3 regions of the Paenibacillus sp. JT31N11 genome follow, and region 2 is predicted to be linked to each of the others. Evidence: riboswitches for the same ligand, from Rfam matches in the RefSeq annotation. Region 2 holds a riboswitch; each other region holds the start of a gene.
The links. Region 2 has a riboswitch for cyclic di-GMP ahead of AC0YNV_RS01185 (pyridoxal phosphate-dependent decarboxylase family protein). Riboswitches for the same ligand answer to the same signal wherever they lie in the genome.
Positions count from the first base shown of each region.

Region 1 (5,818 bases), on a different contig from region 2:
TCATCATTATCTGCCAAGCCATGCTTACCATGTGGATCATAAAACTCCGCTTGGCTTGTACGGCTGGGGGCGGGGCTTGGGATGGTTCGCCATCGGGCTCATGGATGCCTGGCGCGAGCTGCCGGCGGCTCATCCCGACAAGCCGCTGCTTGAGGGGATGATTACGAGATTTGCGGCAGCCTCCCTCGCCTTCCAGGGCGCGGAGGGGAACTGGAACTGGACGATTACCCGCCAGGAGTCCAGAGCGGATTCGTCGGCCACGGCGGTGCTTGGCTGGTTTCTCGGCGAAGCTTCACATCTGGAGCATCTCGCGGAGGCTTGCTCCAAGGGATCGCAGCGGGCAGCCTCTTATTTGATGAAGGTAACCAGGCGCAGCGGTGCAGTCGATTTCTCCCAAGGGGATACGAAGGATATCGGCGTATATTCCATGCTGTTCAATATTCTGCCCTTCACGCAGGGGTTCTGCATCCGGATGATGACTGACAAGGGCCGGGACCAGGTGCCGGCATGAGAGTCCGCAGCTCATTAATTAATATTGCGGCGGGACTCGGCAACCAGATCGTGATTACGGCTCTCAGTTTTATTTCCAGGACAGTGTTCATTAACAGCCTTGGCATCGAGTATCTGGGTATTAACGGATTGTTCACCAATCTGCTGACAATGCTCACGCTGGCGGAGGCGGGTATCGGCTCCAGTATTATCTACAGCCTCTATAAGCCCGTTGCAGACAATGACAGGGACACCATCAACAAGCTGATGAAGCTGTACCGGAATGCCTATCTGGTCATTGCCCTCATCGTGGCGCTCCTTGGCTTATCCGTGCTGCCGTTCCTTGACCATTTTGTCAAAGATTCCAGCGTGGAGCATCTGACGGCCATTTATCTGATCTTTTTGCTCAATACCGTCACCCCATACCTCTTCTCTTACAAAAATTCATTTCTGAACGTCAGCCAGAAGGGGTATATCGTAACGCTTGTATTCACCTTGTCTTCGATTCTGTCGACCTGCCTGAAAATCGGAATTCTTACTTACACGAAAAACTATATTCTTTTTCTGATGATAGACAGTGTGATCACGCTTAGCACCGCGATTATCCTGACGGTAACCGTCAACAGGATGTATCCGTTCCTGCGCGACAAGGTCAGCGGAGGGCTGGACAGCGTGACGAAGAAGGGGATCATCAAGAATGTGAAAGCCATTGTCCTGCAGAATACAGGCAGCTACTTCGTGCTTGGGACGGAGAATATTCTCATCTCAAGCTTCGTAAGCGTTGCGGCTGTCGGCTTATACTCCAACTACAAGATGCTGATCGAAATCGGGCGGACCTTTATCAATCAGATTTTCAGCAATATGTATCACAGCATCGGCAATCTGGTATCCAAGGAGAGCAAGGATAAGATTTTTGCGGTGTATAAAGTGACGCTGCTGCTTAATTTCTGGTTGTATTCGCTGTTTGTCATTCTCTTGTCCCTATTAATCGAACCGTTCATCACCCTGTGGATCGGTCCGGATTTCCTGATGAGCGGCAGCGTGCTCATTCTGCTATTGGCTCTGTTTTATGAAAGAGGCATGAGAAATTCCATCACGACGGTGAAAACAACGGCAGGCATCTTCCATCAGGACCGTTATGCCCCGCTCATTCAGGCGGCCGTATGTCTTGGCGTGTCCATTACGCTCGTCCAGACGATCGGGATAGCCGGCGTGTTTATCGGGTCGCTCATCAGCAGCTTGGCCGTTCCCTTCTGGACAACTCCTTATTTTGTCTACCGGAATGTATTCCAGCGGCCCTTGACGGATTATTTCAAGACCTATTTCATCTATACGTTGGCAGGCGCGGGTGCTTATGCCCTTGCCAGCGCAGTATGCCATTTCATTCCCGCGAACGGCTTTGCAGAGCTCATAGGGAAAGGCATTGCGGGCTTTTTCACCGTTAATGTTCTTTATATCGCACTGTTTCACCGTACGGAAGAGTTTGGCTACCTGCTCGGAATCAGCCGGACCATCATCCGCAGGCTGGTGATGAGCCGCAAGGTCAATCACAATATGGAGGGATAATCCTTATGGCGATATTGGTTACCGGCGGGGCCGGATATATTGGAACCCATACCTGCGTCGAGCTGCTGGAGGCCGGTTATGACATCATTGTGGTGGATAATTTCGCCAACAGCAGTCCGGAGGCGCTCAATCGGGTAAAGGAAATCACAGGGAAATCCTTTCGGTTCTATCAATTGGACGTAAGAGACCGCAGTGCTCTTGAGGCCGTTTTTGCAAGAAATCAAATCGATGCCGCCATCCATTTTGCCGGTCTCAAGGCGGTCGGCGAGTCGGTTCGTTCACCGCTTTGGTATTATGAGATGAATATGAACAGCACGCTGGCGCTGTGCGAGGTCATGAGCAAATACGGCGTGCACAAGCTTGTGTTCAGCTCTTCTGCCACCGTGTACGGGGCATCCGGGGATATGCCGGTGTCCGAGAATTCGCCCATTGGCGCATCCAGCCCTTATGGCCGCACCAAACAAATGATTGAGCAGATACTGCAGGATCTGGCGGCATCCAATCCCGAATGGGGAATCAGCATTCTCCGCTATTTCAATCCTGCCGGCGCCCATAAGAGCGGGAGGATCGGTGAGAATCCCTCGGGCACGCCTAACAATCTGATGCCTTATTTGTCGCAGGTGGCTGCCGGGAGACTGGAAGAGCTGAGCATATATGGAAGCGATTATCCAACCCCTGACGGCACGGGAATCAGGGATTACATCCATGTTGTAGATCTGGCGCTTGGGCATATCAGAGCCCTTGGACGCATTCTGGATTCATCGGGTCTGAATATTTACAACCTGGGAACCGGGCGCGGTTCAAGCGTCCTGGAGATGATAGCGGCCTTCGAGAAAGCGACGGGGACCCATGTGCCGTACCGCTTCGCTGCCCGCAGGCCGGGGGATATTGCGGTCAGCTGTGCGGACATCCGGAAGGCCAGACAAGAGCTTGGATGGACTGCAGACCGTTGTATCGAGGAGATGTGCGAGGATACTTGGCGATGGCAGGCGAATAATCCCGGAGGCTTCGATATCCATGAGAATCGGTTCATGACTGCTTTACTAAAAATGTGAATTATTCGACAAAATTAGTTGAAAAAATCAAAATTCGATCGCACGAAGCGACAGCATCAGCGGAAAGGCTTGATTATAATGGTGAATATAGAAAACGATTACATTTAAATAGGAGACGAAGAAGTGCGTTTTTACCTGGGCACCTTAAACGCATGGAGTCAGTGGTGCAACCGGCCGAATTCGGAGCGGAGGAAATGGTTATGGCGCTTGCAGAACGGATTCGCAAGGATAATTTGGACAAAGAGTGGGTTGAATTGATTATGATCGCACGGGCAATGGGGCTTGACCGGGAAGTTATCCGGGGTGTTCTGAGCGCCCTCCCGAAATTGGAAAACGGCACATTACCCATGGAAGAAAATACATCTACATAGTGCCTAATCCTTGTGGAGCCTCCACTTGTTGAATTCCAGAAACTCTTTAAACTGTTCCTTGCTCACGCCTGATGCCATGGCTTCGCGTACGAGGTCTTCCCATTCCTGGTCAAGCTGCCTTGCTTCGTCATCGGACTTCTGGACGTGAAGCAGTTCTTCCACGGAAATACCCAGTACGGTTCCGACTTTCTCGAGAAATTGAATGGAGGGATTCTGCTGAATCCCCCGTTCAATGGAACTTAAGTAGGACTTGGCCACGCCCGCCCGCTCAGAGAGCTCGGTTAAAGAGAGCGCCTTTCTTTTGCGCAGCAGTTGTATGCGTTCTCCAATCATTATACGTATCCTCCAATGTTATAGCTTGCTGAACCTTATTATATCGGATTCTTCTTCATTAAGAAAGAATCTGTTGCTTATAACGAACAGTTGCGGAAAAGTGAACAGCGGTTTTCATGGCGCTGAAGACTTTTCCGCTTTTTTTTTTGAAATATATGAAAGTATAAATCCCGATTATACTTTGCTTATATTTCTGAGGGAAGAAACCAGGGCTTTGCCGCCAGAGGACGCGATAGCCGTTTCTTTTCATGCATAGCCGCATGAAGCTGCCTGTTTCCTCATCCTCTGCGGCAGCTATACAATGGCTTCCTTCTGATTATCAAGCAGATGGCCGAATACTCCGTCCCGTTCAGATGCAAGCTGCATGAAGCCTCCACGCTGCACCACCTTCCCCTGATCGATGACAATGACCTGATCCGCGTGACGGATTGTGGATAAACGATGGGCGACCACAATAATGGTCATGGTCCCTTTCAGCCGCTCCAGCGCCTCCTGGATTTTCTTCTCGTTCTCGGTATCCAGCGCGCTTGTCGCCTCGTCCAGCACGAGCACGGCCGGTTTGCTGATGATGGCCCGCGCCAGCACAAGCCGCTGCCTTTCGCCTCCGGACAGCCGGATGCCCCTGTCGCCAATGAGCGTTTCCAGCCCCAGAGGCAGCGCACGGACAAATTCAGCGGACGAGGCGAAGTCCAGCGCTTCCCACAGCTGATCCTCGCTGGCATCGGGCCTGATCATCAGCAGGTTTTCCCTGATGCTGGCATTGTACAGAAAGGGGTCCTGCGCCACATAGCCGATGGACCGCCGGTAGGCAAACAGATTCGCATTGGTAATGGGTTCTCCGTCGATGAGAATCCGGCCCGATTCAGGCTGCATCAGGCCCATCAGCAGATCGATCAACGTGCTTTTTCCCGCGCCGGAACGTCCGACAAAGGCTGTCATCCGGTTAGCGGGAATGAACAGATTAATCGCCTGAAGCGTATGCGCAGCCTCCTGCCGGTGGTAGCGGAAATACACATTGTCACAGGTAAGCCCATGCTCGAGACGAAGCGGAGCCGGACTTAAGCCGGCAGGACCCGCCTCGTGCTGCTCCACCGCTTCCGCACATTCCTTCTGCAGGCCGATGAGCGCTTTGAAGGCGGGGACCGTTGCCGCCAGCTGCTCCAGATTGGATTGAATCCCTGTGAATCTCGGCCACAGCCTGGCGAAGATCAGGATAACCAGCAGAAGCTGGGGACCCTGCGTATGAAAGAACTGGAATGAGATAAACACGAAGCCCGCGATCAATAGCGCGGAGGATATTTTGTAAACCAGCTGTGAATTCATTCTGAGCCGGATGTACTCCATCTGCTCATGCATCATCCCCTGGGTAAGTGAATGAAGCCAGCCCAGGCGGGATTCCTCCAGGTTGTTGCTCTTGATATCCTTGATACCGTTCAACTGATCAGTAATGCCGGCAAGGTAGCTTTGCGAGAGCTCCGAGGTTTGACTGCCGAGAACCTTCGCCTGATGAATATATTGGCGCGAGAACAGCGCAAGAACCGTTCCGCAGCCCAGTACGAACAAAGTCATGGCCGGCGAGAGCCAGAAGGCGAACACAATCTGGATAAGCGTAAACAGGAAGGAGGTCACGAGCTGGAGAAACAGGTTGATTCCGCTAATGACGCGCGCAAGCTCGATCGTTAACAGATTTATGAGATCCGATTTCCTCTTCTGGAGGAAAAAGGACCATCTGGACGCGAGCAGCGTGCTGTAAGTTTCAAAGCGCAGCTTGCGGCTGAAGATCTGCTGGATCTCCACATTGCGGATCGTAATTTTACGCTGAATGAGATTTTGACCGAACACGATCAATACATAAAGAGACAAAATCAGGGTCAGCGCCAACGTCTGTGGCATTGCCCGCAGCTCTTCGAGAATTTTGAAATCGTAGCCGCTTGCCTGCTGTACGCTCAAAATCCCACTCATGCTGATCATGGGGATCAGCAGCAGAATACCGAGACTTTCAAG
Region 1 covers NZ_JBWDNQ010000003.1:690,455-696,272, forward strand. Annotated here, with positions in the region: gene AC0YNV_RS15730 (glycoside hydrolase family 88 protein) at 1-511, shown strand, start outside; gene AC0YNV_RS15735 (lipopolysaccharide biosynthesis protein) at 508-2,055, shown strand; gene galE (UDP-glucose 4-epimerase GalE) at 2,061-3,110, shown strand; cyclic di-GMP riboswitch class II at 3,213-3,295, shown strand; gene AC0YNV_RS15745 (hypothetical protein) at 3,275-3,481, shown strand; gene AC0YNV_RS15750 (helix-turn-helix domain-containing protein) at 3,485-3,814, opposite strand; gene AC0YNV_RS15755 (ABC transporter ATP-binding protein) at 4,109-5,818, opposite strand, start outside.
Region 1: linked by a shared signal. The riboswitch ahead of AC0YNV_RS15745 (hypothetical protein) and the one ahead of AC0YNV_RS01185 (pyridoxal phosphate-dependent decarboxylase family protein) in region 2 are both predicted to bind cyclic di-GMP.

Region 2 (5,818 bases):
ATTACCTGTATCATACCGGGATTCCGAAACGTCTCGCAGGTGGAAGATAATTTGCGGGCGGCCAACGTTCCGGGTTATACGCGAAGCGAGCTCGACAAAATCCATCAATTCTACGAGCAAGAGGTTCACAACTATATCAGAGGACCTTATTGAATAGGAGAATAGTTAGGCATGGGCAGGCCCGGACGAGCGAATTCCTTCGCTTGTCCGGGCCTCTTTATGTTGTTTCATGCTGCAAATCATTTCCTTCGGGAATGCTACCCGTTCACAATTTCCCCGCCATTGATGTGAAGGACTTGACCGCTCATGTAAGAAGAATCCTCGCTTGCGAGGTACACATAAGCGGGAGCCAGTTCCTCCGGCTGTCCGGCTCGCTTGAGCGGGACATCGGCGCCGAATTTGGCCACCTTCTGCTCATCAAAGGTTGAAGGAATAAGAGGTGTCCAGATAGGGCCGGGCGCTATGGCGTTGACGCGAATGCCCTGATCGGCAAGATTGAGCGACAAGGAGCGGGTAAAGGAAACGATGGCTCCTTTGGTCGCCGAATAATCGAGCAATGTCGGGCTTCCCCGGTAGGCGGTTACGGATGTCGTGTTAACGATTGCTGCACCGCTTGCCAAATGAGGCATAGCCGCCTGTGTTAAATAAAACATTCCGAAAATATTGGTTTTGAAGGTCCGTTCAAGCTGTTGGGGAATAATGAGTTCAATCTTATCCTGGGGATGCTGCTCCGCCGCGTTATTCACGACGATATCGAGTTTTCCCAAGCTTTTAACGGTTTCCTCCACGGCCTCGCGGCAGAAGTTCGGATCGCCGATATCTCCCTCCACCAGGATGCAGCGGCGGCCGGCCGCTTCCACGAACTGCTTGGTTACCTCCGCATCGCTTTGTTCATTCAAATATAGAACGGCTATATCGGCGCCTTCCTTGGCATAGGCAACCGCAACGGCACGGCCGATCCCGCTGTCTGCTCCGGATATAATGGCTACCTTGCCTTGCAGCTTGCCCGCTGCCTTCAATCCGGAAGATTCAAATTGCGGACTTGGCGTCATTTTGGATTCCAGTCCTGGTTGCCGGCTTTGATGCTGCGGCGGTAATGTGGTTGGCCTTGCTGGCGTTTCGCCTGGAGATGTCATAGGCTGCTTCGTCATTTGAGAAACAACTCCTTTCGATAAGCTATCATGCCACGAATACGATGTTCTTACGCGTTCCATTGAACTATTACCCCGGGCATGCAGAAATGAAAAAAATATAGCTCCCTTGGATAAGAGAAGAAAAACTGAAAAGTAAGTCTTAAGAACTGGTTTTAATGTCGAAACCGCGATAAATGTAATAAATTTGTAACTTATTTTATAATTTTATTGTTAAAAGTCCCAAAAATCCTTGAAGATAATGGAACAAAATAGTAATATACGACTAAGCTTCCCGGTCTATTATTTCCACGGCGAAGACAAATTGAATACTAGGCAAAGCTATTGAAAAGTAGTGACGCAAAACTACAGGGGCATCATCCAACAGTGGAAATGCCAGCCAGTTGCATCCATTTAACAGCTGTTTAGGCTTGCCATGCCCATTATGCTGTTTTTTGCTGTGCGGATCATTTATGGGTTTTTCGCACCACAAAATAATTTGGTTACAGAAAAGAGGCTATTACATGAAGATGTCACCAGTTCAAGATGTACGTCAATGGTTTCCGAGCGATGATGGGAATGAGCAGGACCGGATGCAATTGATGAAGCTTATGGAGCAGCTGATGACGGGCTTCGATCTTTTGAAGGACCCAGAGAGGGTAAACCTGAAGGGCAGCAAGGACCGGTCAGGCGATTTTTATGGACAGCTGAATGAGAGCAGTGTCATCCCCCCGCAGGGGAAAGCGATGGAAGATGTAACCCGGGGCCTGATCGAACTGATGCATGCGCATCCCTACCATACCAAATATTTTATGACCAATATTCTGCCCATGGCATCGATTCCGGGCATTATGGGAATGCTCGCCGCGATGCTTGTCAATGGCAATAATTTGTGGGATGTATATGGCCCGGCTGGCGCTGAGGCTGAAGTGCGGGTCGTCAGCATGATGTCCAAGCTGGTCGGTTATGACCATACGAGAAGCGGCGGCTACACAACCTGGGGCGGACAAGGGGCAATCTTCACCGGTCTGCGGCTGGCAATAGCCAAATTCGCTCCGGATGCTTCGCGCACGGGAGTGCCGAATAACCTGTATGCCTTCTGTTCTGATTCGGCTCATTACAGTCTGTACAAATCCATGGAAGCAACAGGACTTGGAAGCGACCGTCTGGTCAAAATCCGGACAAGAAGCGACAGCTCCATGGACACAGCGGATTTAAAATGGAAACTGGAGCAGGTTATTCGTTCAGGCGGAGTTCCGATCTATATCGTCGCCACTACGGGGACGACCGATGCTATGGGAATTGACGATATTTCCGAAATTATGAATATTGCCGTACAAGCTGCCGCGGCTAATGGATTAAATAGGCCGCATATTCATGCGGACTCGGCGCTGGGAGGATTTTTCGCTTTTTTCAATGATTATGATTTTGCCCTTAATCCGCTTGCATTGGATATGGAAACGCTGGGAGCTCTCCATGCGATAGCAGGTAAAATGAAGCATATCCATCTTGCCGATACCATGTGCTTTGATTTTCAAAAGCTGGGACAAACGCCGTATCTGACGAGCCTGCTCCTGGTTAAAGAAGCGGAATCTCTGCGGCTGCTTGATTTGAATCCCGATGAAACGCCTTATGTGGGATACCGCGGATACGGCCAGTATCATACCGGTTACACGCTGGAATGCTCCAGAATGGCCAGCTCGATCAGTATCTACAGCGCTCTGCTGGCTTTTGGCATTGAAGGGTATCAACAGCTGCTGGCGCAGTTTGTATCGGTCAATTTGGCTTTCCGCAGGCAGCTCATGAAGGAAGTTCCCGAGATGGTGATCGCAAATCCCGACAATCCCGGTATTACGACACTGCTGAGGATTTATGAGAACCGGATTTCCCGATTTCAAGAGGAATTGGCCGGGGAGTGCCCGCTTGATGAGCTCCTCCGAAACAACCGGCTTAATGAACGATTATTCGAACTGCTCGGGGAGCGGCGCGATGAAATGTTTTTTGGAGACACCAAGAAGCATCTGATGGTTTTATCCCGGGAAGGTGTGGAAGTCCCCTTATACGCCAGCAAGCTGTTTGTGATCTCGCCTTATACACAGCTTGAGCATGTCCCGGCAATTGTCGGCTACTTAAAGGAGAGAGTAGACGAAATTTATGAGCAGTACCATTCTCCGTATCAATCAGGGAGGTCCGTCGAAGTTGTTTAATTCCTTATTGCGTCCCGTGCGGGAACGACTGTCGCTCAAAGTCATCATCAGCATCCTGCTACTGCAATTATTTACATGCGCCGCATTTGCAGGCACAACTTATTACGTCAATACGAATCTGGTCGATAAGCTGCTGCAGCAGTTCGATCTGAGGCTGAATACGGATATCGGGGTTGTCTCGGATCTGGTAGCCGCCGGCATTCCCGGTTACGAGGCCGAAGTAAAGGATGCAAGCGATCCGCTTTATGCCGCCCTGAAAGAAAATCTGGAACAGGTTAAAGTTAAGAATGGTCTGGAGAATGTGTATGTGCTCTCCAAAAGCGGCGGAAAGGATCATATCGTCGTGTTAGCCGATGTGCCGGACGATTACGGGACCGACTATCCTTTTACGGCTGATATGAACAAGGCTCTGACCGACAACAAGACAATTGTCAGCGAAATCTACAAGGATGAATTCGGTATTCATAAATCCATCTTCGTTCCCTACACGGATGGAAACACGAGCACCCTGCTCGGTATCGACCTGGATGCTTCCGTTATACCCAAAATGTCATCGACCATATTTTGGTCCACCGTCATCATAACCATCATCGTTTTATTGATTGGCTCCATCGTATCGCTGGCGATCAGCCGGATCTTCACCAAGCCGATACGCAGGCTGATGTCGGCCACGGAGAAGGTGGCGGCCGGAGACTTGAGCGGGCAGATTATACTGAAGCGTGAGGATGAGATGGGCAAGCTGTCCCAGTCGTTCGGACAGATGAGCCAGAACCTGCAGGAGTTGATCCGCCAGATTCTATCATCATCGTACGAGATCTCGGGAACGACACGCAATTTGCATCAGGCATCGGGAGAGACAAGCCAGAGCGCGCTGCAGGTAGCGGTATCCATGAACAAAATGAGCGAGGGCATCAATGGGATCGTCGAAGGGCTCACGAACAGTTCGGAAGCTGTATCTGAAATTGACGGGGAGCTCTCGGAGGTTACTCAGGATGTGGAGGAGATGCAGTCAATTGCGGTTCTGGTCAGAGAGCAATCCGAAGGCGGGCGGGAATTGGTAGAGAAGACGCTGCATCAAATGGAGGTCATACAGGAGGCAATGCGGCACTCCCTCGAGGCCGCTGAGCTTCTGGGCCATAATTCGCGGGCTATCGGAGATATTGTAACCATTATTTCCAATATTGCCAGCCAAACGAATTTGCTGGCGCTTAACGCATCGATTGAAGCAGCCCGTGTCGGTGAGCAGGGCAAAGGCTTTGCTGTAGTTGCAGGGGAAGTACGGAAGCTCTCCGAGCAGTCTTCACAGTCTGCTTTGTCTATATCCGAGCTGGTTTCGGTCACACAGGAAAACAGCCGGCTGGTTATCAACCGTATTGTTGAAGGCAATGAAGCCGTCACGCAGGGACATGCCTGGATTAGCGAGACGCATGCCAATTTCGAAGGTATTTTCAAGGGAGTGGGCGAGTTTTCCACGTGCACCGAGCAGCTGCAGGAGGCTGTTGTCAATGTGGAGCGGTCGTTCGGGCAGATCACCTCGGCCATGCAGCAAATTTCCGGCATTACACAGGAGCAGGCAGCAAGCTCCGAAGAGGTCGCAGCGGCTGCCGAGCAGCAAAGCGCTACGATGCAGGAATTGACCGAATCCATCGGCAGGTGCTCGGATCTGGCGGCAGAGCTTCTGAAATCGGCAAGCCGTTTCAAAGTAAAAGTGCAGTAAGCTTTTTATGAATGTGCTGCATATTGGGTATCGCCCCAAGCAGGGAACCTTTTCCTATTTTTTAGGAGCAGGTTCCCGTTCTTGTATAACGCCCGGGCCCAGGTGCGATACAAACAAGAAACGTCTGGAAAATAGTTTTGTTCGCTTGTACATATCAACCGCTTGGGTATAATGAGGTAATAAGGCGGATACGGGAAAGGAGAGCGAATGGAACTACTGGAATACGTTACAGCCGCTTGGCTCTCCAAGCATCTGGGGACATCCCAACAAAATATATCGCTTGCCGGCAAACGGGCGCTCAATCCGGAGTATAGGGGTGATTTTCTTAAACCGGATGCACTGTTAGATGGTGGCAGGCCAATATGGCTAAAGGATAGAGCGATTGAGTTTATCGCACAGCGGGGTTCAGTAAACTGAGGGACGGTTGATCAAATGAGTGTTTTTTTGTTGTTCATGTTATTTTCCATTATTGAAAGCATCGCATTGTTTTCTATTTCATTCACCCTTTACAGACTTAAATTCACTCAATATCTTTGGCCTTCGCTTATCATGATGATCGTCATTAACCTTGTGAGTTTTTACTTGCGAAAAGAAGTAGCGCTCGCGGATTACGCTCCGGTTGCCATTTTGGTGCTGCTGGTTCTTTTTATGATGGCTGTAGTTAAAATTCCTGCATTCTGGGCTTTAATTGTATCTTTGACAGGCTTATGTTTTTTTGCATTGCTGCAGACAGGGTTGATAATGCAGTTATCCTTTGGGTACCT
Region 2 covers NZ_JBWDNQ010000001.1:252,046-257,863, forward strand. Annotated here, with positions in the region: gene AC0YNV_RS01175 (aldo/keto reductase) at 1-153, shown strand, start outside; gene AC0YNV_RS01180 (SDR family oxidoreductase) at 258-1,151, opposite strand; cyclic di-GMP riboswitch class I at 1,456-1,542, shown strand; gene AC0YNV_RS01185 (pyridoxal phosphate-dependent decarboxylase family protein) at 1,655-3,337, shown strand; gene AC0YNV_RS01190 (methyl-accepting chemotaxis protein) at 3,330-5,054, shown strand; gene AC0YNV_RS01195 (hypothetical protein) at 5,487-5,818, shown strand, end outside.

Region 3 (5,818 bases), on a different contig from region 2:
GTCGAACGGGGAGAACTGGTGATGAAGGGTCTGCCGAATTATATCAATCACCGGTTTATTTGTCTTGCTATCCGCAAGGAAATGGAGCTTCCCGCTGTCGTCAGCAGACTTGTCGATCACTTTTCTGATATAATGTAATAAATACCAATTTGATAGGCAGGTGCTGCTTTTAGCATGGCTAAAATATTCGCGGTATGTATGAACAAAGGCGGTGTGGGCAAAACAAGTCTTGTGACTCATTTGGCCGCAGCGGCTTCCTCCCTGTTCCCGGACAAAAAGACGCTGATTATAGATACCGATGCCCAGGGCAATGCAGCCGTTGTTTTTGGCAGCGATCCCGATAAGTCCGAACTTACCATGTATGATGTATTCACTGGCGCCAAATCAATCAAGGATATCCTTATATCCATTAAACCCAATCTTGATTTGGCTCCGGCATCCGACAAGTTCAACATGCTGGAATTTCATATTTTATCCCAACTGGAATCGTACCCCTCTCCTTTTCTGCTGCTAAAGAAAGAGGTTGATCAGATCAAGTCGGATTATGATTACATATTCATTGATTGCCCGCCTTCACTTGGCTTGATAGCCGGCAATGCGTTGAAAGCCGCTACCGACGTGCTGATTCCATTTGTTCCGGAAGCCTTCTCCGTCAAGGGTCTCCAGCGCGTAATCCAGACTATCGAAGCATTCGGCTCCAAGGAGGAACCTTCGCCGCGGATTACCGGCATCATTGCGATGATGGTCGATGGCCGGTCCAAATTGCATCAGGAATTGGTGGGCCATGCCCGTGATTTCTGCAGCAAGAAGGATATCCGGCTGTTTGAAACCGTGATTCCGCGGTCGATCAGCTTTGCCAACGCCGCAGCCTATGAGGGCTCGCCGCTTGTATGGACTGACCGCTCCAATCCCGCTGCGGAAGCCTATTATACTTTGGCCAAGGAGGTGTTCGAATATGCCACCAAGAAAAAAAGAACTGCTCGTAAACTTTGAAGAGCCTGCGGACAAGCCGTCCTCCGCTGCACCGGAATCCATGGTAGACAAAGCCGAAAAAACGCTGCGCACCAGAAAGAAGCCGGCTGCAGCCAAGCAAGCCCGGAAATCGCCATCCGATCCTCCCGGTCAGGAAGCTCCGCCAACTCCAGCTGTTAAAGTGGAGGAACTGGTGCCGCTGGTCAAGCTGGATAAGAAGCTGCGCAAGGAAACCCACTCCAAAGCCGAATTTTATATCCGTAAGGATCTGCTGGAACGGGTCAAAACGATATCGCAAGATAAAGGCAAAGGCTTCAAAACCAACCTTATCAATTATGCGCTGGAGCAGGCATTGGATGGGCTTGACAGATCGGGCCATTCCCCTTCGGCGGATTAGCAGTGCATCATCCATCATAGATGTGTTTATGACAAAACAGGCAGCCAGCGGGTATTCCGCCGGCTGCCTGTTTTGTTGTTGTTTGCCCTTTTACACTTGGCCGTGTTCCCCGATTACAGCGATTATTTCATCAGACCTTGAGCCAAAGAGACAAAGAGACAATCTTATTGAATTTCAATGTGTTTTTTAACGGATTGCGCTTTTTCCTTCTTGGGTATTTCAAGTTTCAGAATACCGTTCTCGAAGCTCGCCGATATTTGGTCATCCTTAATATTTTCTACATAGAACCGGCGGACAAATTCGCCATAATAACGTTCACGCCGGATAATCTGATGATCTTCCCCATCCACATTCTGTTCCTTGTTGCGCGAAGCCTTAATCGTCAAATAATGATTGCTGTAGCTGATACCGATATCAGCTTTACTGAACCCGGGAAGCTCGGACTCAATCAGAAAAGCATCCTCCCGTTCGTGAATATCCGTGCGGAATGGATGGGTGTTGCTTCTCATCGGCGCAAAGAAATCTTCATTGAAGATATCATGGAATGATTTCATCAAGCTGCGGCTGACATTTTCATTTCTTTTCCGAAACGGAACTAAATCCAACATGTACATCTCCTCCAATTTCTTATAATGTGATGTTTACACTTTTTATTATAAGGATGCCGCCTGCTCTCCTCAAACCCGATAAAACAACAATAAAAATCATATTCCGTGAATTTAAGGAAATCCGGCGGTCCCCTCGTTATTTTTCTCAGTCTTTCTTTGACTTTCTCTGACTTTGACCTTTTTTGACTTTATGCTGCTGCTCGCGTTCTGTCCAGTATAGCCATGAGGACGTTACACACCACATGTTGTTCAGATTTTGTACAGTTCCCATCTGTTATAATGACCTTACAGGAGGGCCTGCCAACATGAAGAAACTGCTTTCTTTTTTGCTGATCATCACGGGAATTGTACTGATTGCGCTGCCTTTTGCAAAAGAATGGCATTATGATCAGAAGCAGCGGCGTCTGCTTGATCGCATGGATCATAATACCTTCGCCTCCGCGGCTGAGAAATCCGATCGCCTGCTTGCAGAGAGTTACCAGCGATTATCCGACCTGTTCTCTAATGAAGCAGACGCTGCCGTACCTGAGACTGTCAGTGACGATCAGAGCAAGGGAGATCCTCAAGGAATCGCTGTTATTGAAATCGGCAGCATCGATGTGAAGCTTCCTGTGCTGGAAGGTGCCACAACGCAAAACATGAAGTACGCCGCTGTCCATCTGACAGAAACAGCCGCACTTGGAGATATTGGCAGTGCTGCCCTGGCTGCACACCGGGCTCATACGAAAGGCCGATTGTTCAATAGGCTGGGGGAAGTTAAGATGGGCGACAAAATTACGATACGGGTCAAAGACAAGGTTATGGAATATACCGTATTCAAAATATCGGTCGTTAAGCCAACTGACCTGTCCGTATTGAATGGCAATGACAGCGACAGGGTGCTCACGCTTATCACATGCGATCCGCTTATTAATCCGACCCATCGTCTGATTGTTCAGGCAAAACTGTAATCTATTATCACTTAAAAATAGTTGTACATTCTATCAAATATTGGTATAGTTATTGTCAAGATAAGTCACGATAACGGCAAACCTGTCGAAAGGCAGCGACGCAAAGCTAGAGGGCCTTCCCATTATTTGGATGGCAGCCAGCTGCCGAAAGTTTGTCTTTTTTTGTTTTCTAAAAACAATAAACACTCAACGATAAACGGCAAACTTGTCGAAAGACAGGGACGCAAAGCTAAAGGGCCTTCCCGCTTGGATGGCAGCCAGCTACCGAAAGGAGTCTTATTTCATGAAATCTTATTTTCTTGTTCTCGTGACCGTATTCATTTTGTCCCTTCCCCTCTCCACAACTGTAGCAGCATCCGGTACGGACTCCCCGACTTGGCTCGATACGAAGCAATTGGATAATGGAATTATCGGAGCTGCATTTAAACCTGCCGCAAAAACGCCTATTGTGCTGTTAATAACCAAAAACGGAGTCACTTATACATACAAATTGCCTGCCACAGGCACGATGGAATACTTCCCCCTGCAGCTTGGTGACGGTGCTTATACTATCTCTCTTATGCAAAATGTTACCGGCACTAAATACAAAAAAATCGGTACGGAATCAGTTAACCTGAACTTGAGCGATGACAGCAGCGTATTTCTCGGTTCCGTGCAAAATGTCGATTGGAAAAGCTCTCCGACTGCTGTTGCCAAAGCCAAGGAATTGACGAAAAACAAAACGAAAGTTGAAGACAAAGTCAAAGCGATTCACGATTATATCGTTAAAACCATCAAATATGATACCAAATTGAGCACATCTGTAACAACGGACTATATTCCCGATGCGAACAGAACGTTGAAATCGGGCAAAGGCATCTGCTATGATTACTCCTCCCTGTTTGCGGTCATGGCTCGGAGCGCCGGCATCCCGACCAAGCTGGTTATGGGAACAACCGATTATGTGAAAGGCTACCATGCCTGGAACCAGGTACTGATTAATGGGAAATGGAGCAATATTGATACAACGGTTGATTCCGGTTTGGGCAAAACCAGCACAAGCAGCAGTTCAATGTTCAAAGAAGCCGGCAAATACGCAGCAGCTAAATTCTATTAAGCTTAATCTGATCGCTTGATAGCATCTGTCATTAAGCAAAAGCAGCTTAAGACAGCAAATAGCGCAAAAAAGAGACTATTACAGGATCCCCCCTCCTGTAAAGTCTCTTTTTTGCATTTTGACGGGTAGTTCGGTATTATTCTGCCTGGATATGCAATCCTTTATTTCATGACATATGCCTCTCCCATCGTGCATCTCACCATTATCATCTTAGAAAAAAGGAGCTGCGCCTCGTCATATGATAATGACGGAGGAACAGCTCCTGATGGATTTTTACTAAAAATGATCTTATTTCTGGATATGCTTCCGGCGCAATCTCAGCAAAACAATTCCGAAAATGACCAGGCACAGTCCTGCAAGTTGAAGCGGCAAAGAGCTGCTTTCCCCTGTTTTGGGGAGCGTCTTGCCAGTTGTGCTGCTGTCTGGATCGTCATTACCGGGTTCTATACCGCCCAAAGGAATCTCATCCACATTTACATCGAACAGGACTTCTTCTTCGTTACCGTCCTTGTCGGTTACGATGATAGAGAAATGATCCTCGCCGGTATAGCCTGGTTCAGGTGTATACATCCATTTACCATCCGGATCGACCGTCAATGTACCGTGTTCCGGTTGGGTACCGATTGCAACATTGCCGCCCTCCGGTACTTTAACCGTCCCTTGAATCGGTTTGTCCTGTACGGTTGTTTCCTGCTGCGGCACTTTTGTATCGCTGCCAGGTTCTACGCCTGGATCAGTCGGCTCACCTGTATTCGATGGTGTACCAGGGTTACCCGGATTGACCGGCGAACCTGGCTCGCCCGGTGCTCCCGGATCAACCGGCGGCGTTCCCGGATTCGCCGGATCCTCCGGATCGTCAGGTGTTGTCGGATCCTCCGGATCGACTGGAGGGAAGTACGGATAATAAGGATACATTAAACCCAAATCGATCGTAAGATCTTCCCATCCCTGCGGAGCATCTTCTCCAATTGCGATGACTGCAGTAGTACCGTCAGTCAGCTTATTGGAGTCTTTATCAGCCGCAATTCCCGTTGCTTCCGGAGTTGTCAGTTCATAGCCCTCAGGAGCTTCGAATTGAACAAAATATTGGCCTCCGACCAGATTATCAAACCGATAATAGCCTGGTTTCCCTGCAGCATCATCAGCAGTCAAAGTCTCTGCAAGCAATTGCATGTCTTTGTTATAAAGCTTGACCTTCACATTGTTTATACCGTCGTCATCAGCTTCATCCTGCATGCCGTTCCTGCTGCTGTCCAGCCATACGTAGTTGCCGATGACGCCTTTGGCAACAAGACCCAAGTCAATGCTGAGATCCTCCCAGCCGGGATTTTCGCCGATTTGAATTTTAGCTGTAAATCCATTCTCATCGGTTGCATTGGAATCCTCCTTGACGTCGGCTCCTTGTTCTTGAACGGTCCTCGTATAGTCGTCAGGCACAATGAACTTGACAAAATAGTCGTCTGGCAGCAATCCGTCGAACAGATAATAACCCGGTCTGCCTGTCGGATCCGCTGCAGTTGTTGTCGTAGCGACAGGGGTTCCTGTCACATCATCTTTGAACAACCGGACTTCGATTCCGTTGATTCCCTGAAGCTCATTCTCGTCTTGTATACCGTTCCGGTTGCGGTCCAGCCATACATAGTTCCCAATCACGCCCCGTGGAACCAATCCCAGATCGATGGTCGGATCCACCCAATTGGAAGGTCCGATTACAATCTCATCGGTAAACCCGTTGCCGTCCGTGCTGTTGGAATCCGCCTCGGGCGATCCAACCCCCGGTTTGGTTGTTTCATAC
Region 3 covers NZ_JBWDNQ010000008.1:388,621-394,438, forward strand. Annotated here, with positions in the region: gene AC0YNV_RS26135 (LysR family transcriptional regulator) at 1-138, shown strand, start outside; gene AC0YNV_RS26140 (ParA family protein) at 175-993, shown strand; gene AC0YNV_RS26145 (hypothetical protein) at 956-1,369, shown strand; gene AC0YNV_RS26150 (Hsp20/alpha crystallin family protein) at 1,534-1,977, opposite strand; gene AC0YNV_RS26155 (class D sortase) at 2,283-2,927, shown strand; cyclic di-GMP riboswitch class I at 2,993-3,076, shown strand; cyclic di-GMP riboswitch class I at 3,116-3,196, shown strand; gene AC0YNV_RS26160 (transglutaminase-like domain-containing protein) at 3,211-4,023, shown strand; gene AC0YNV_RS26165 (SdrD B-like domain-containing protein) at 4,312-5,818, opposite strand, start outside.
Region 3: linked by a shared signal. The riboswitch ahead of AC0YNV_RS26160 (transglutaminase-like domain-containing protein) and the one ahead of AC0YNV_RS01185 (pyridoxal phosphate-dependent decarboxylase family protein) in region 2 are both predicted to bind cyclic di-GMP.